3 regions of the Pseudomonas sp. A genome follow, and region 1 is predicted to be linked to each of the others. Evidence: riboswitches for the same ligand, from Rfam matches in the RefSeq annotation. Region 1 holds a riboswitch; each other region holds the start of a gene.

Region 1 (5,945 bases):
CGGCCACCAGGATCACCGGGCAGTCGACCGCCTCGGCGAAGCCCATGTTGGCGATGTCGCCGGCCCGCAGGTTGATCTCCGCCGGGGAGCCGGCACCTTCGACCATCACTACCGGATAGGCTGCGCTCAGGCGCTCGTGGGACGCCAGCACCGCCTGCATGGCGATGGCCTTGTAGTCGTGGTAGGCGACGGCGTTCATGCTGGTCACCGCGCGGCCATGGACGATCACCTGGGCACCAGTATCGCTGTTGGGCTTGAGCAGCACCGGGTTCATGTCGGTGTGCGGCGCCAGCCGGCAGGCCTGGGCCTGCACCGCCTGGGCGCGGCCGATCTCGCCGCCGTCGGCGGTCACGGCGCTGTTGAGGGCCATGTTCTGCGGCTTGAACGGCACCACGGCAACGCCCTGGCGCAGCAGCCAGCGGCACAGGGCGGTGACCAGCGTGCTCTTGCCGGCATCGGAGGTGGTGCCTTGCACCATGAGGGTGGTCATGCCGATTCCTTCTGGTAGTCCGCCAGGGCCTGGGCCAGACGTTGTTCGTCCGACGCCGTGGCAGGCAGGCCGAAACGCAGCGCGGGCGGCTGCTCGAACAAGCGCACCAGGATGCCACGGCGGGCGAGAAATTCATGCAGGTGCGCGGCACGCTCATCACGCACGTACTGGAACAGGTCGCAGCCACCGCTGGGTGGCAGGCCTGCACCATCAAGCAAGGTGGCCATACGCTGGCTGGCCTGGGCGCAACGGGCAATTTGTGCCTGGTGCGCCGCGTCGTCGGCAAAACACGCCTGCCCCAGCTCACGGGTCGGGCCGCTGACGGTCCAGGGCCCGAGTGCCTCGGCCAGGCGTCGCAGCACATCCACCTGGGCGACGACAAACCCCAGCCGCACGCCGGCCAGGCCGAAGAACTTGCCGAACGAGCGCAACACGATCAAGCCCGGTTGCCCGGCCTGATCGACCACACTGTGTTCGGGCGTGTTGTCCATGAAGGCTTCGTCCACCAGCAGCCAGCTACCGCGCTCGGCCAGGCGCGTATGCCAGGCCAGCAGGCGTTCGCGGGTCACCCGGCGGCCAGTGGGGTTGTTGGGGTTGACCAGCACCAGCACGTCGAGGCTGTCGAGCACGTCCTCGACCTCGGTCTCGTCCAGTTCGACCAGCGTGTGCCCTGCCCGTGCCCAGGCATGCGGATGCTCGGCATAGCACGGCGACAGGACCCCGACCCGCCCGACCGGGCGCAAGTACGGCAAGGCCTGGATCGCCGCCTGGGAACCGGCCACCGCCAGCAACGGCTGCGCGCCGTAGTACTGCCGCGCCGCCGCCTCCAGGCCATCCTCGGTCTCCGGCAGGCGGGCCCAGGCCTCCAGCGGAATCGGCGGTATCGGGTAAGGCCATGGCGCGATACCGCTGGACAGGTCGAGCCACTGCTCCCGAGGGATGGCGTACTGTTTCACCGCCCGCAGCAGGCGGCCACCGTGTTCAAGCATTCATATAGGCTCCCACGCAGATCAACAGCACCCACAGCCACACGCCGCGCTGCACCAGGCTCCAGCCGCGCTCGATGGCATCGGCGTCGGCCATTGGCCCTTCACCCAGGCGCGGCCGTTCGTGCAACTCGCCGTGATACACCGCCGGGCCGCCCAGCTCCACGCCCAGCGCACCGGCCCCCGTCGCCATCACCGGGCCGGCGTTCGGGCTGTCCCACAGCGGCGCCTGGCTGCGCCAGCAGGCCAGGGCCAGGCGGGTCTTGCCCAGCAGCGCATAGGTCAGCGCCACCAGCCTGGCGGGAATATAGTTCAGGCCATCGTCGATGCGCGCCGCGCACCAGCCAAAGCGCTCGAAGCGCTCGTTACGATAGCCCCACATCGCGTCCAGGGTATTGCTCAGGCGATACAGCACCACCCCCGGCGCGCCGGCCACGACGAACCAGAACAGCGCGGCGAACACCGCGTCGCTGCCGTTCTCCAACACCGACTCGGTAGCCGCCCGGGCCACGGCGGGCTCGTCCAGCTCGCGGGTCTCGCGGCTGACCAGGTAACCGACGCGCCGCCGCGCCTCGGCCAGGTCGCCCTGGCGCAGCGCCTGGGCCACCGGCAGCACATGCTCGCCCAGGCTGCGCAGGCCCAAGGCGCAGTACAGCGCCAGCACATCCACCAGCCAGCCGATATACGGCAGCCACGACAGGATCAGCGCCAGCAGAGTCAGCGGCACCACGGCCAGGAACCACGCGGTAACGCCATGGCTGCGCCAGCCGCGCCCGCCGGCGTTGAAACGTTGTTCCAGGCGCGAGGCGAAGTTGCCGAAACCCACCAGCGGATGACGTCGACGCGGCTCGCCCAGCAGCGCATCCAGGGCCACGCCCGCCACGGTCAGCAAGGCCACGCTCATGGACGCTCTCCCCAATGGTTTTCGTACAGCATCTCGCTCAACGGTCGTTGCTCGGCCCAGTCTTCCAGTACCAACATCGGTGCCGGATAGAACTCGGTCACCGGCCCCAGGCACAGCACCGCCATGGGCTTGGCGCCGGCGGGCATGCCCAGCAGCTCGGCCAGGGCCTCGGGGTCGAACAGCGACACCCAGCCCATGCCCAGCCCTTCGGCACGCGCCGCCAGCCACAGGTTCTGGATGGCGCAGGCCAGCGAGGCCAGGTCCATCTCGGGCAAGGTGCGGCGACCGAAGACGTGCGCCTCGCGCTTGTCCATCAACGCCGCCACCAGCACTTCGGCGCAGTCGTTGATGCCTTCGACCTTGAGCTTCATGAATTCATCGGAGCGCTCGCCCAGGGCCTCGGCGGTGCGTACCCGCTCCTGCTCCACCAGCGCCTGGATCCGCTCGCGCAATGCACGCTGGCTGATACGGATGAAGCGCCACGGCTGCATCAGGCCCACGCTGGGTGCCTGATGGGCGGCGGCGAGCAGGCGCCCGAGCAACTCGGGGGCCACCTCGCCCCCGGCGAAATGGCGCATGTCGCGGCGTTCGCCAATGGCCCGGTAGATGGCCTGGCGTTCGGCTTCACTGTAGGCGTGTCGGCTCATGGTCGCAGCAGCGCCGCCGCCGCATCGGGGTTGGAGGGGAAATAGAAGTGCACGTAGGAGGCGGTCAGGCGCCCCAGGCGATAGACCGCCTCGTTGCCCCGCCCACCGTTGGGGCTCAGGCCACGGGCGATCGGCGCCAGCTCGGTGCTGGTCAGCGAATGGTGGTAGGTGTGGCCACGCAGGGTGCCTTCAGGCAGTTCGACCGCCTGCAGGGCCAGGGCCGCCAGGCGCTTCTGCATGGTTGCCTCGCCCGGCAGCAGGCCCAGCAGCGCGGCGCGCTCGCCCGCCACGTCGGTCAGTGCGTCGAGCAGGTAGAGCATGCCACCGCACTCGGCCAGCAGCGGCTTGCCGGCGGCATGATGGGCGCGGATCGCCTCCAGCATCGGCGCGTTGGCGGCCAGGGCCTGGTGATGCAGCTCAGGGTAGCCGCCGGGCAGGTAGAGGCTGTCCACCACGGGAAGCTCGCGATCATGCACCGGCGAGAAGAACTCCAGCTGCGCACCGAGGCCGCGCAGCAGGTCGAGGTTGGCACCGTAGGTGAACGCAAAGGCTTCGTCGCGGGCCACGCCGATGCGCACCCCGGTCAGCGACGAGGTCACGCTCACCGGCTCAGGCCCGGCAAAACTGACCGGTGGCGGCAACGCGGCATCGCAGCTGGCACCGAGCGCTTCGGCGGCAGCGTCCAGTCGAGCATCCAGATCGTTCAACTCGCTGGCCTGGACCAGGCCGAGGTGGCGGCTGGGCAGCTCGATGCCGCGCTCGCGGGACAACCCGCCGTACCAGCGCAGGCCTTCGGTCAGGCTGCCTTCGAGCAGTTGCGCATGGCGCAGGCTGCCGACCCGGTTGGCCAGCACCCCGGCGAACGGCAGGTCGGGCTGGTAGCGCGCCAGGCCCAGGGCCAGGGCGCCGAAGGTCTGGGCCATGGCCGTGCCGTCGATCACCGCCAGCACCGGCACGCCGAAGTGGCGTGCCAGGTCGGCGCTTGACGGGGTACCGTCGAACAGGCCCATCACGCCTTCGATCAGGATCAGGTCGGCCTCGCCCGCCGCTTCCCACAACAGGCGACGACTTTCCTCGGCGCCAATCATCCACAGGTCGAGCTGGTAGACCGGCGCGCCGCTGGCGCGCTCCAGGATCATCGGATCGAGAAAGTCAGGCCCGCACTTGAACACCCGCACCTTACGCCCGAGGTTGCGGTGCAGGCGAGCCAGGGCGGCGGTGACCGTGGTCTTGCCTTGGCCCGAGGCCGGGGCCGCGATCAGCACGGCGGGACACTGGCGCGACTCACTCACAGTTCGACGCCCTTCTGCGCGCGGATACCGGCCTGGAAGGCGTGCTTGAGCATGCCCATCTCGGTGACGGTGTCGGCCAGTTCGATCATTTCCGGCTTGGCGGCGCGACCGGTGACGATCACATGCTGCATCGGTGGACGGGCCTGGATATCCGAAAGCACCTGATCGAGGTCCAGGTAGCCATGTTTGAGGGCGATATTCAGCTCATCGAGCACGACGAACTGGATCGACGAGTCCTGCAGCAACTGCCGCGACACCGCCCAGGCTGCCTCGGCGGCGGCAATGTCACGCTGGCGGTCCTGGGTTTCCCAGGTAAAGCCCTCGCCCATCACGTGGTAGCGCACCTGCTCGGGGAAACGACGGAAGAACAGCTCCTCGCCGGTACTGTTGCGGCCCTTGATGAACTGCACCACGCCGCATTGCATGCCGTGGCCCAGGGCGCGGGCGAGCATGCCGAAGGCCGAGCTGCTCTTGCCCTTGCCATTGCCGGTCAGCACCAGCAGCAGGCCGCATTCGTTGGGGGAATTGGCGATGCGCTCGTCGATGATCGCCTTCTTGCGCTGCATGCGCGCCAGGTGACGTTCGTCGCGTTCGATGGATTCGCTCATCAGGGGTCTCCGCAGGCTGTCGCGGCGGCGGCGACAGATAAAAGGCAGGCAGACGAGGAGCGCGCAGGGGGCATGGCAACGGCCACATCGCACCGCGCATCACCCTCCGTGATGCCGTTTGGCAGTGACAGGCCGGTCTCCGGGCTCATGAGCGGGCGCAGGCCCTGGCCACGCGCCTTCCCGGACTTGGAAATCCAGTGGCCTTGCGTAACCGTCGACTCATCTACCGTTGCGGGGGCAGCGCCGGGCTCGCGCCTGCTGGCGCCCACCGGCTTCCCAGTTTCACCCTGCCGAACCGCGGCTCGCAGGGCACCTGAAACACGCCGCGAAGGTTAGAGGGTTGAATCGGGAGCGTCAATCGAACGAGGGCCGATCTGGCCTGGATCAATGGCCGATCCGCCAGCTTGTGCCACACTCAAAGCAGTGATATCACATAGCCACCATTTTATCGGCTGACCTCGATCACAATGACAAGGAGAGCGCAGCATGCAAGGCCTGATCATCAACAACCCGCGCCTGGAGTTCCTGCGCCCGGCCCTGGAACGCTGGGTCGACTGCATCGACCGCTTCAACCAGCTGCAGGGCGACAACGAGGCACCCTACTGGCACGGCACCGCCGCCAACGTCGGCCTGCTCGCCGCGGCCGCCTGGCAGGGTGAGCTGGTGGCGTTGGAACGGCACATGAGCAAGAAGCAGCGCGACGAGGGCGAGCGCGATGGGCGCTGCGACCTGTCGATCAGCAGCGCCGAGGAGTCGCTGTACCTGCACGCCGGCCAGCGCTGGCCACGCATCGCCCGCCTCGACCTGACAGCAGCCCTGCAGGAAACCGCCGCCCTGGCCAAGCCGATCGCCTATGGCAGCCAGCTCAAGGCCGGGGCGCTGTTCGTCACCCCGTGGAAGGCCGGCCAGCATGCCAGCCCCGAGGAATTGCAGGACCTGGTGGACGACCTGCAAAAGCACACGGCCTGCGCGATAGCCTGGTACTTCCCGTATGCCTACCGCAAGCTGCATAACGAAC
Region 2 (5,945 bases), 850 kb from region 1:
CGTGCGTCGCACCGGCACGCCCAGCGAGGCCGCCGAGTCGGCGCCGAAGGTGAAGGCGTCCAGCGCCCGGCGGTGCCACAGGCACACCGCCAGCCCGACCACGGCCACCGGCAGCGCCAGCCACACCGCTGGCCAGCGCACGCCGCTGAGGTTGCCCAGCAGCCAGAACAGGATGCCTCGGGCCTGTTCGGCGGTTGCCGACTTGGTGATCAGAAAGGCCGTCAGCGCGTTGAATAGCTGCGAGCCGGCGATGCCGGCGAGGATCACCTGCGCATTGTCGTGGCGACTGCCGCTGGCCCGCGACAGCACCAGCACCAGGGCGAACGCGGCCAGCGCGCCAATGAAGGCGCCGGCCGACAGCGACAGCACCGCGCCACCGAGGCCGAACAGGCCCACCGCCACGGCGCCGGTCGAGGCGCCCGCCGACAGGCCCAGCAGGTACGGCTCGGCCAGCGGGTTGCGCAGCAGCGCCTGGAGGATCACCCCGCAGGTCGCCAGCCCCGCGCCGCAGGCGGCGGCCACCAGGGTGCGCGGCAGGCGGTAGTTCCAGACGATGCCGGCGTCGATCGGATCGAGCGCATGACCGGCCTGCCACAGCTGGTTGGCCAGCACCTGCCAGACCACCTCGGCGCTGATCCGTGTCTCGCCGATGGCGATCCCGGCGAGCATGGCCAGGCACAGGGCGAGCAGCGCGAAGGCGCTGATGGGCAGCAAGCGGCTCATGGTTGTGGCGCTTTACCGCTGGCAAAGGCGCTGGACAGCACCTCCAGGCCACGGAACAGGCGGATGCCGGCCTGCATGGCGTCGGCGTCGAGGACGATGATCCGGCCTTGCCTGACCGCGTCCATGTTGCGGGTCACCGGGTCGCTGCGCAGGAACTCGAGTTTTTTCCGGTAGTCGTCGGCGGGGTAGCGGCGGCGGTCCATGCGGGCGACGATCAGCCAGGTGGGGTTGGCCCTGGCCAGGGTTTCCCAGCCCACCGCCGGCCATTCTTCGCTGGATTCGACCACGTTGCGCACGCCGAGGGTCTGCAGCATGAAGTCGGCCACGCCCTGGCGACCGGCGACGTAAGGATCGACCTTGAGGTCGGCGCAGGAGAACCAGAACAGCGCGCTGGTGTGGCTCAGGTCCTGGCCGGCCAGGCGTTGTCGGGCCTGGTCCAGCTGGCCCTTGAGCTCGGCATTGAGGCGTTCGCCGCGATCCTGCACGTCGAAGATCTCGGCCAGTTGGCTGACGCTTTTGTAGATGGTGTCGATCCTGAACGGCTGCAGGCGGGTACCGTCGGCGCCCACCAGGTTGTCCTTGCCTTCGCAGTCCGAGGGCAGCAGGTAGGTGGGAATGCCCAGCTCCGCGAACTGTTCGCGGGTGCCGACCGCGCCCTGGGCGCCGACCATCCATTCGAACTGCGCCGTCACCAACTGCGGGCGCTTGCCGACCACCGCCTCGAAGCCCGGTTCGTTGTCGGCCAGGCGCTCGACCTTGTCGTTCTGCGCCTTGAACTCGGGCAGCACGTTGTTGAACCACAGCGAGGTGCCCGCCAGGCGCTCGCCCAGGCCCAGGGCATAGAGCAGCTCGGTGCCGGCCTGGCCGATGGTCACCGCGCGCTGCGGGGCCTGGGCGAAGGTCTGCGTCTGGCCGCAGTTGTCGACGGTCAGCGGGTAGCGGGTGGCGTCGGCGTGGGCCAGGCCCGCCAGTGACAGGCCGGCGAGCAGGGTGGCGAGGCGGTGCGGCATGGTGGGGCGATCTCCTGTCGGGTGGTGCACGGAATGGCCCACGGACAGGCATCGCCAGGCGTCGTGCGCTGAGCACGCGGCCAGGGGCGGATGACCATCCCGGACACCCCGCCGGTTGGTGAATGCGTGCCGGCAGGTCTCCTGACTGGTGCGTCCTGGCCGGCGCCGGCCTTCCCGGGTCGGCAGACCCAGTGGCATCGATGGCGCAGGCTCGGCACCTACAGTTGCGGGGGCAGTTCCCTTTGGCCCGCACTCGGCGCGCCCGGGATTCCCTTTTGATTCCGTGTGGAAACCGGCGGGCGGCATGGTAGACCATCGGGCCATCGGCTGAAAACGCTTTTACAGGTACTTGAGCCAGGCGATGTCGCGCCGCCGCGCCTTGAGCCGGGCGAAGCCGCGCACCGGCAGGTACAGGGCGATCGCCAGCAGTACCGCGACCAGCCACACCGCGCCGATGCCGTCGAAGCCGAAATGGCTGCCCTGGTTCAGGCCGAACAGCGCCACGCAGGCTACATACAGCAGCTTGAGCACATACAGGTGCAGCAGGTAGAAGAACATCGGCGCTGCGCCGAACACCGCCAGCGGGCCGATCCAGCGGGCCTCGCCGGCACGCTCGAACGCGCGTAGCAGCAACAGGCCGACGCCCAGGGTAATGGCCAGGAACAGCAGTGACGGCGGGTACTTGGTGATGTTGAAGAAGCTCATCAGCGTTTGGCCGACGCTGGCGTAGAAGGTCCACGGCGCCTCGCCATAGCCGTTGAAAATACGCAATACGACGAAGCCGAGCAGCAGCATCACACCGCCGAGCAGCAGGCGGTGTTGGCGCTCGCCGGCATCGCTGGTGCGGCTGAACCAGGGGCCGAGCCCGTAGCCGAGGGCGATCACGCCGATCCACGGCAGCACCGGGTAGGAAGTGCGCAGGCGCAGGCTGTCGGACAGCTCCAGCCAGCTGCGCTCGTGCAGGATCGCCCAGGGTACATGCAGCGCCGAGTGCGGCGCGAAATGCAGGCCATCGAGCAGGTTGTGGCCGGCGACGATCAGCGCGCCCAGGGCGAGCAGCAGCGGGCGTGGCAGCCACACCAGCAGAGACAGGGCGATCATGCTCAGGCCGATGGCCCAGATCACCTGCAGGTAGATCACGCCCGGCGGCAACTGGAAGGTCCAGGCGAAGTTGACCAGGGTGAGCTCCAGCAACACCAGGAACAGGCCGCGCTTGAACAGGAATGCCGCTACATCGCCCCGGTCCTGGTGCTTTTCACCGTAGAGCCAGGCCGACAACCCGGTGAGCAGCACGAACATCGGCGCGCACAGGTGCGCCAGGGTGCGGCTGACGAACAGGCTGGGGTCGGTGGCGTCGATCGCGTCGATGGTCATCGGGTCGCTGACCTGGCGGTGCAGGAAGAAGGTTTCGCGCACGTGGTCCAGCAGCATGAACAGGATCACCAGGCCGCGCAGGGCGTCGATGCTGTGCAGGCGTTGGCTGGGGAGGGCGGTCGGGAGGCTGGTCATCGAGGCGGGTCGCAGGCAGGGATAGCATTCAAATGAAATGTTATTTTATTTCATTTGTCTGTGCCTGGATACAGGCATGCACTGGCGTTCAGTCTGGATCAGCCCTGAATCAGCGGCCCCAGCCGCTCGGCCAGGGCCTGGACCATCGCGCTTACCTTGGGCAGATGCCCGCGGTTGCGGCGCCAGGGGGCTGTTTATCTCCATCCTGCTGCTGTTCGCCGCCTTCAATGCTCTGTCGGCGCTGGCGCCGAACGTCTGGGTACTGGCCCTGGCGCGGTTCCTCGCCGCGCTGGCCCTGCCGGTGTACTGGGGCACCGCCAGCGAAAGCGCCGGGCTGTGCCTGCTGGTGGCGCTGCTGATGTGGGCCTGGCTGCCGTCCCTGCCGGCGGTTCCGGCCCGCGCCGCAGGGGAGCGGCAGACGGTGATTCTCAAGGACCGTCGTTTCATCGCCCATGTGCTGCTTTCGGCGCTGGTGTTCACTGCCTACACCTACCTGGCCGAGATCCTCGAACAGCTCGCCGCCGTGCCGGCCAACGCGGTCGGTTGGTGGCTGATGGGCTTCGGCCTGATGGGCATGCTCGGCAACGCCCTGGCCGGACGGATCGTCGATCGCAGCCCGCTGCGGGCCACGCTGCTGCTGTTGGCGATGCTGGCCTTGGGCATGGGCCTGGTCACCCCGGTGATCGGCAACCCGCTGCTGCTGGTGGGCGCCCTGGCACTGTGGGGCATCGCCTACACGGCGCTGTTCCCGGTGTGCCAGGTGCAGGTGATGCGCGCCGGCGCCAAGGCCCAGGCCCTGGCCGGGACCCTCAACGTGTCGGCGGCCAACGCGGGCATCGCCGCCGGTGCCGCGCTGGGGGGCGCGGCGATCCAGGGGCTTGGTCTGGCTGCACTGGATTATGTGGCCTGTGGGTTTGCGGTGCTGGCGTTGGTGGCCACGTTGGTACTGCAGAGAAGCGAATGAGGCCTAATCAACCATCCAGCCGATCTCGCCCTCCACCAGGGTTCCGCCATGGCTGGTGGTATCACCTTGGCGTGCAACGGCCCGGCCTTCGATGGCATGGTTCGCCGACCCTGTTTCGATGACGGCCCCACAACTGATCCTGTCGCCTACGCAGGCGACAGCCCTGCCATTGATCAATGTGGCCGTATGGCCTGAAACAACCTCGCCTGCGCCATGCAGGGGGCAGTCATGCTTGTGCCCGACTAGAACGATGGGTTTCATCACGTATGCTCCTTGTTTTCGTTAGGTGTAGGGATTTAAGCCGCGCCTTATTTGGCTTCGCTCAGGGTGATTAGCACTTCGCGGGTATCGGATTGGATGACGGTGGAGCCGCGCACTGTCGGGTTGTCGCAGTCATGGGGATCGTCGCGCCAGCATTGGTCCAGCAGGCAGAGGCGTGGTGCGTTGAGTTCCATCTCGGTCAAGAACAACCTGCTTTTACGGCTGATCAATACTGTCGAGCTCATGGGGCGCATCCTTCTCGATATCGGGAGTTTGACTTTGGCTCTTGGGCCGACGTTTAGAGGCGCGGGGCTTTCTCTCCGGGCGTTTGCCTGGACGTATGGTCCAGAGGTAGGCGTTTTCTCGCAGCCTCTCCTGGATATGGGGTGGGTAATCGTCAACTGTGGTCACTGCCGGGACGGGTTTTCCCGGCAGGCCGGCTTCACGAATGACCCTGGGCCATCGAGGCTTCCAGCACAGCAGGAGACTCAACCAATGGCCTGTTCCGATGATCAGGAAGGCAGGAGAGAGCAGCAGCAGGCCGCATTTGAGGACGCGTGGGGAACTGCGGAAGTAGTGAGTCAGGCCTTCGAACTGAGGCGTGAAGGCTTGCCAGGGCCAGGGAAAGTGCGAGGTGATGTGGGGGCGTGGTAGTCCTTCTGGACCTTCATCCATGAAGCGACGGATAAACTCCCATTCGGCTTGAAGCTCCGCAAAATTGTTGGCGGATTTGCCGACCCAAATCAGTTCAGGACGCAGTGTGCCAGTGAACACGGGCGACCATGTGAGTTCCAGCGGCATACCCATTCCACCTGGTGGAGCATACTTTTTATCAGAGCCGCTAGACGATACGCCGTTCCATGGGAGCGTGACGATCCCTCCGCAGTATGGCGGGCGGTGGAGGTAGACTTGTTGGGTGATGCGGTTGAAACGTATCAACAAGTGGCGTGACGTGAACATTTCAAAACGTGTGAAGCGGAAAACATACTTCAGATAAAACCACAAGATGCAGAGGGTTGTGCTGAGAAAGAAAACTGCTAAATATAGCCTCTCACCATACGGCTCTCCCTGATAATCAGAAGCAAGATCGATTAATATCGTTATCGAATGGAAAGCAATTTCTAATCCGCTGATTATCAGCATTATTATGGTGAGAGATAATATACTGATCAGCCCGCGCTTGTCCTCCCACATGCCGCAGCGCATTTCGAGCACATGCTCGTTGTACACGTAGACTGGGCCACGGCTCTTTGGGGTTTCGCATACTGGTTTTTTTGCGGCTGCAACGTATTCTTCGTCCTCGCTTTCGTACACCCCTCTATTCTTGATTGTTCTGTTCTGCTTTTTAAAGGCTTCGCGTTCTTCTTTGGGGTCAATGGCGGCCAGCCATGCAAGCCATTCAATAAAATACATTATATGACCTCACTCATGGCGCTGAATAAGGCTTCTAGCTCTTCTGCGTCCTTCACGTATCCTTT
Region 3 (5,945 bases), 2.0 Mb from region 1:
TAACCCGGCACGCGCTGGTCGTTGGCCGCGCTGGAGTAGCGCTCATCCACATAGCGCAGGCCGATACCGGCATCCACGGCCTGGCCGAATCCCTTGCTCAGCCACAGGTTGGCGGTGCGCCGCGGCACATCCTGCGGGCGGTTGCCGGCGCGGTCGTGCACCGTGCCGTTGTTGCCTTCCTCGAGGAAATCGTCGTACTTGGCCCGCACCAAAGCGGCATTGGCCGAGAGCTGCCACTGGTTGCCCAGCGCCAGTTCCAGGCTGGCCTCCAGGCCGTCGGAGGTCTGCTGGCCGGCCTGCTGGCTGTCGTGGGTGAGCGGGTTGTACACCGGCAGTTTCTTCTTGACGATGTGATAGGCCGCCAGCGTCCACTCGCCACGGGTATCCCAGAAACGTTGCTTGAGGCCGATCTCGGTCTGCTTCGCTTCGGTCAGCTCCAGGCGCTTGTTCGGGCGCTGGGTGAGCAGGTCGCCGACGCCGTCCTCGCTGGTGGAGTACTGCCCGTACAGCGACAGGTCGTCGGTGAGCGCGTACACCAGCCCGGCGCGCCAGTTGCCGCCTTGCAGGCTGCGGTCGCTGCGGGCGTTGTTGACCAAGTCGTCACGGTCGATGTGGTTCTGGTCGCGGCGGATGCCGGTGACCAGTGCGAGACGGTCGCTCAGCTGGGTGCGGTTTTCGGCGAACAGGGCGAAGGTGTCGACCTTGGACAGCGTCTGCGCGCGGGTCGGGCTGAGGCTGTGGAAACCGCCCGGAGCCGGATGCCACGGGTCGAGCGGGTCGCTGCTGCCATCGCTGTAGGGCGAGTTGCTGTCGACGTTGAAGCGGATGCGGTTGTATTCGGCGCCGACCACGGTCTTGTTGGCCAGGCCGAACAGGCCATGGTCGAAGGTGAAGCTCTGGCGATCGCCGAGCTGCTCCTGGTTATGGCGAATCTCGAGGAAGCTGCCGCGCTGGATTACGCCGTTGGCGGCGTCCCAGGCGTAGGACTCGGCGTTGCGCCACTGGCGGCGGCTCTTGATGTAGTACAGCTGGTTGCTGGCGCTGACACTGTCGCTGAGGGTCCAGTCGGTGGTCAGGCGCGTCCACTCGTCGTGGTAGCGCTGTTCGTCGTTGCTGACGTTGTAGTTCTTGCGGCGCACGCTGCTGCGCAGGTGCCCGTCGATCAGCGGGGTGCCGTAGTAGTTGGCTGGTTGCGCATCGCCGCGTTCGTGGGCGAGGGTGAAGCTCAGGTCGTCGCTGGCATCGAAGCGCAGGGCGGCGCTGAGCGCCAGGCTGCGCGAGTCGGTGCGGTCGACCCAGCCGTTGCCGGCCTGCTGGTTGAGGGTCACGCGGTAGCTCAGCCGCTCGCTCAGGCTGCCGCCGCTGTCCAGGCCCAGTTGCTGGCGGTCCCAGGAGCCGTAGCCCAGGCGCAGGTGGTTGCGGATGTCACCGGCGTACGGCTTCTTCGGCACCACGTTGACCACCGCGCCGGTGGCGCCTTCGCCGTACAGCACCGAGGCGGGGCCGCGGACCACGTCGATGCGCTCGACCATCCACGGGTCGACCGGAAAGGTCAGGGTGCCGGCGCCGGCGTACAGGCGCGAGCCGTCGAACAGGGTCATCACCGAACTCTGCCCGGTGAAGCCCCGGGCCGACAGGCCGGTACCGCCGTCGCCCGGTGTGCCGATGAAGGTCAGGCCCGGCGAGCGGGTCACGGCGTCCTGCACGGTGAGGTTGTTGCGCTGCTGGATCTGCGCCTCGGTCAGGCTGCTGGTGCTGGCCGGGGTGTCCAGGGCGCTGAGGTTCAGGCGCGAGCCGGCCGGGGTTGGCGTGGCCAGGTCGATGACCTGTGGCTCGCGGGTGTCGGTGATCGCCGTGGAGGGCAGGGTGAGGGGCGCCACTTCATGGTCGTCGGCCAGTGCTGGCAGGGACACGGCCAGGCAGGCCGCCAGGGTGTGAAGCTTGTTGAATCGGGACATGTCGTTCCACTGCTGCAGGAAGGAATGGATCCCGGTGGAAAACACGCAACGGCGAAGCGCGCACGCAGGCGCGCGCGGATACCGGCCTGCGCCCGCCCACCGCGGGTTGCCAAGTGAAGCCTCAGGCCGGTCTCCGGGCTTGCGAGGAGCATGAAGCCTTCACCTTCCCATGCGTGCGCACAGTGGTCTGTCGAAGGATTCGCTCGCTTACCGTTGCGGGGGCAGCGCCGGACTTGTCGTGACAACGACGCACCGGCTTCCCGTTTCACCCTGCGCGCGGCGGCGCAGGACACCTGAAACTGGCGCGCATCTGACCATCGAACGGGTGGCGAGTCAATCGCCTGGGTGGCAGGAAAATATCTGGTGGGGCAATGGGTTAGCTGCAATTGCGTTGTCGCTGATCGCGGGGCAAGCCCGCTCCCACGGCGATACCCTGGCAGCTCCAGGCAATCGGATCGTGGGAGCGGGCTTGCCCCGCGATGGGTTCAGCGCCCGCGCCGACGCGAAACCCGCGCCTCGATATTCTTGCGTCCGATCAGCAGCGCCGGCTTTTCCACCACCGGCTCGTCTGCCAGCCACTTGTACATCACCAGGCAGTCCACCAGGCCCAGCTCGGCATGGCGGTAAGCCCTGGGCAGGCGGCCGACGGTCTCGAAGCCGAGCTTGTGCCACAGCGCCACCGCCACCTCGTTGCTGGCCACCACCGAATTGAACTGCAGGGCCAGGAAGCCCTCCTGGCGCGCCAGCTTCTGCGAGTGCTCGCACATCAGCCTGGCCACGCCCCGGCCGCGGGCCTGCTCGCAGACCATGTAGCCGCAGTTGCCGACATGCCCGCCGGGGCCGGCGGCATTGGCCTTGAGGAAGTAGGAGCCGAGCAGCACGCCGTCGTCCTCGGCCACCAGGGTGCGCAACGGGGTTTCCAGCCACAACCGACGCGCCTGGTCGACGTCCAGGGCCGGGTCGAAGGCGTAGGTCTGGCGGGCCTGGACAATGGCCTGGAAGGTCGGCCAGAAGCGTTCGAAGTCTTCCGGGGTCATGGGGCGGATCTGGATCATGGTGGTTCCTGCACGGGCTGAACCGCCAAGTCTGGGTGTCGCGGCGCCGTCGCGCAAGGGCGGCGGCGCCATGAAGTTTCAGGCGCCAGTCTTGCCCACGGCGTCCAGCGCCCTGGCCGAGTAGACCAGCGCGGCGCCGGCGTTCATTGCCACCGCCACGCCCAGGGCCTCGGCGATCTCCTCGCGGGTGGCGCCGTGCTTGACCGCCTGCTGCGAATGCACGGCAATGCAGCCGTCGCAGCGGGTGGTGACGGCGACGGCCAATGAGATCAGCTCACGGGTCTTGGCGTCCAGGTGATTGGTCTTGGCCCCGGCGCCGCTGGCGGTCGCGTAGCCGGCCACGGTATCGGGTGAGAGTTGCTTGAGATCGCCGATGCCGGCCATCAACTGCTTACGGTAGGCGTCCCAGTCCATCATGCTCATCGTCTTCACCTTGTCAGGTTGGCAACAGGAGCATTCAGGCTAGTCGATATTTCGCTGGAGGGGCTGGCCCCAGGGAGGATGGATCAAACCCGGGACCTGTTCGAATCACTGGTCAATCGGTCGGTACCCGGCGCAGCGCCGCCGCCAACGCGACGGTCAGTGCCACTGCCAGGCCCATGGCGAGGCCGATGGTCACGGCAACCCCCAATCGTTCCAGCAACCCCGCCATCGCCAGGTAGAATGCAATCACTCCCAGCGCACCAATGGCATTGCCCCGCACCATCGCCGCCATCCCGGCTCGGCCGCCCTGCACATGGGCGAACACCACCAGCGGCCAGGCGATCACCGGTATTGGCGCCAGCATGCCGCTGGTGGCCGGCCCCAGCCAGCTGGCCAGGCTGGTGGTGATCATCAGCAGCGAGGTGGCCGATACCATGCGCAAGGGAATCTCCCAATACCGCTGCCGGGGACGGGCGAGGGTGTCGGGCCTGGGCTCGCGGCCACTGGCGCGGATCAGCACGCCGATCAGCAGCAGCGCCACGGCCACCGACAGGTAAAGCCCACCCCAGTGGGTGAAGGCATAGGCCGCCAGGCCGTAGAACAGGATCGCCAGCAGCACGGCCGGGGCGATATCGACCCTGCGCGTGGCGAACAGGTAGAAGGCGTAGGTGGCCTGCACCGCCGCCAACCCACCCAGCGCGCCGGGCACCGCGCCCAGGGCGAAGCCCGTGCCTTGCTCCAGGCACAGGAAGGTCATCACCAGGGCCGAGGTGATCGGCAGACCGGACAGCAGCCCGCCGAGCAGTCCGCCCCAGCGCCGCGAGGCGAGGGAGATGGCCCACATCAGCAGCGGGGTGACCAGGAGTTTCAGGTAGAAAAGGGTCATTACGCGAGGTTCCGGTTCTGCAGGGTACGCGCCCGCCGTCGGCATTGGGTGGGGCGCGGGTCGATCAGCCGCGGCTGGCCTCAAGGGCCTGGGAGAGGTCGGCGATGATGTCGTCGCTGTGCTCGATGCCGATCGACAGGCGCACCATGTCGCGCGGTACGCCGGCCTTCTCCAGCTCTTCGTCGTTGAGTTGACGATGGGTGGTGGAGGCGGGGTGGCAGGCCAGCGACTTGGCGTCGCCGATGTTGACCAGGCGCACCACCAGTTGCAGCGCATCGATGAAGCGCGCCCCGGCGGCCTGGCCGCCCTTGATGCCGAACGACAGGATCGCCGCCGGCTTGCCGCCGGTGTAGCGCCGGGCCAGTTGGTGCTCGGGGTGGTCCGGCAGGCCGGCATATTTCACCCAGGCCACCTGGTCGTGTTCCTGCAGGTAGCGGGCGACCTTGAGCGCATTCTCGGTATGGCGCTCCATGCGCAGGGCCAGGGTCTCCAGGCCTTGCAGGATCAGGAAGGCATTGAATGGCGACAGCGCGGCGCCGGTGTTGCGCAGCGGCACCACGCGGCAGCGACCGATGAAGGCGGCGGGGCCGAAGGCTTCGGTATAGGTGACGCCGTGGTAGGACGGGTCGGGAGTATTGAGCAGGGCGAAACGCTGCTTGTGGTCGGCCCAGGGGAATGTGCCCGAGTCGATGACGATGCCGCCGATGCTGGTGCCGTGGCCGCCGATGTACTTGGTCAGCGAGTGCACGACGATATCGGCGCCGTGCTCGAACGGGCGGCAGAGAATCGGCGTGGCCACGGTGTTGTCGACGATCAGCGGCACGCCATGGCGGTGGGCTGCCTCGGCCAGCGCGGCGATATCGACGATGTTGCCGGCGGGGTTGCCGATCGACTCGCAGAACACTGCCTTGGTGCGCGCGTCGATCAGGGCCTCGAGGGCGGCGATGTCGTCGTGGGCGGCGAAGCGGGTGGTGATGCCCATGCGCGGCAGGGTGTGGGCCAGCAGGTTGTAGGTGCCGCCGTACAGCTTGGCCACCGAGACGATGTTGTCACCAGCTTCGGCGACGGTCTGGATGGCGTAGGTGATGGCGGCCATGCCCGAGGCCACGGCCAGCGCGCCGACCCCGCCCTCGAGGGCGGCCATGCGTTGCTCGAGCACGTCGTTGGTGGGGTTCATGATGCGCGAGTAGATGTTGCCCGCGACCTTGAGGTCGAACAGGTCGGCGCCGTGCTGGGTGTCGTCGAAGGCGAACGAGGTGGTCTGGTAGATCGGCACGGCCACTGCCTTGGTGGTCGGGTCGGGGCTGAAGCCCGCGTGGATGGCGAGTGTTTCCAGCTTCATGCGGTCGTTCCTTGAGCGTGGGATGGAAGCGGTTGAGCATGGGCTGGGGCGGCGCTGGCGGTCAAGGGTCGAGGTTCAACGTTGCGCCGAGGGCACCTGGCGCCGTTGTGTTTCTTCCTCGAGATAGCTGATCAGCGCGGCCACTTCGGTTTCCCCCAGGCGCATGTTGGGCATCGCCAGCTGGTTGTACTGCGCGTACAACAGCATTGCCAGCGGGTCTTGTTCCGCCAGCATCCGATCCGGCTCCTTCAGCCAGCGCTTGAGCCACTGTTCATCCCGCT

The links. Region 1 has a riboswitch for cobalamin ahead of cobO (cob(I)yrinic acid a,c-diamide adenosyltransferase). Riboswitches for the same ligand answer to the same signal wherever they lie in the genome.
Region 2: another riboswitch for cobalamin. It lies ahead of AC0MAZ_RS14195 (ABC transporter substrate-binding protein); the one in region 1 lies ahead of cobO (cob(I)yrinic acid a,c-diamide adenosyltransferase).
Region 3: another riboswitch for cobalamin. It lies ahead of AC0MAZ_RS19155 (TonB-dependent receptor); the one in region 1 lies ahead of cobO (cob(I)yrinic acid a,c-diamide adenosyltransferase).

Annotation. Positions count from the first base shown of each region.
Region 1 is NZ_CM149873.1:2,283,116-2,289,060, reverse strand. Features, by position in the region: gene AC0MAZ_RS10350 (cobyric acid synthase) at 1-490, opposite strand, end outside; gene cobD (threonine-phosphate decarboxylase CobD) at 487-1,479, opposite strand; gene cbiB (adenosylcobinamide-phosphate synthase CbiB) at 1,472-2,380, opposite strand; gene bluB (5,6-dimethylbenzimidazole synthase) at 2,377-3,027, opposite strand; gene AC0MAZ_RS10330 (cobyrinate a,c-diamide synthase) at 3,024-4,319, opposite strand; gene cobO (cob(I)yrinic acid a,c-diamide adenosyltransferase) at 4,316-4,927, opposite strand; cobalamin riboswitch at 5,041-5,259, opposite strand; gene AC0MAZ_RS10320 (hypothetical protein) at 5,414-5,945, shown strand, end outside.
Region 2 is NZ_CM149873.1:3,138,105-3,144,049, forward strand. Features, by position in the region: gene AC0MAZ_RS14190 (FecCD family ABC transporter permease) at 1-723, opposite strand, end outside; gene AC0MAZ_RS14195 (ABC transporter substrate-binding protein) at 720-1,733, opposite strand; cobalamin riboswitch at 1,848-2,045, opposite strand; gene AC0MAZ_RS14200 (acetyltransferase domain-containing protein) at 2,073-3,242, opposite strand; gene AC0MAZ_RS14205 (MFS transporter) at 3,319-4,206, shown strand; gene AC0MAZ_RS14210 (PAAR domain-containing protein) at 4,210-4,467, opposite strand; gene AC0MAZ_RS14215 (hypothetical protein) at 4,515-4,712, opposite strand; gene AC0MAZ_RS14220 (DUF6708 domain-containing protein) at 4,684-5,880, opposite strand; gene AC0MAZ_RS14225 (T6SS effector BTH_I2691 family protein) at 5,880-5,945, opposite strand, start outside.
Region 3 is NZ_CM149873.1:4,321,960-4,327,904, reverse strand. Features, by position in the region: gene AC0MAZ_RS19155 (TonB-dependent receptor) at 1-1,958, opposite strand, end outside; cobalamin riboswitch at 2,066-2,270, opposite strand; gene AC0MAZ_RS19150 (GNAT family N-acetyltransferase) at 2,444-3,013, opposite strand; gene AC0MAZ_RS19145 (carboxymuconolactone decarboxylase family protein) at 3,092-3,436, opposite strand; gene AC0MAZ_RS19140 (hypothetical protein) at 3,549-4,322, opposite strand; gene AC0MAZ_RS19135 (bifunctional O-acetylhomoserine aminocarboxypropyltransferase/cysteine synthase) at 4,387-5,664, opposite strand; gene AC0MAZ_RS19130 (SCO family protein) at 5,740-5,945, opposite strand, start outside.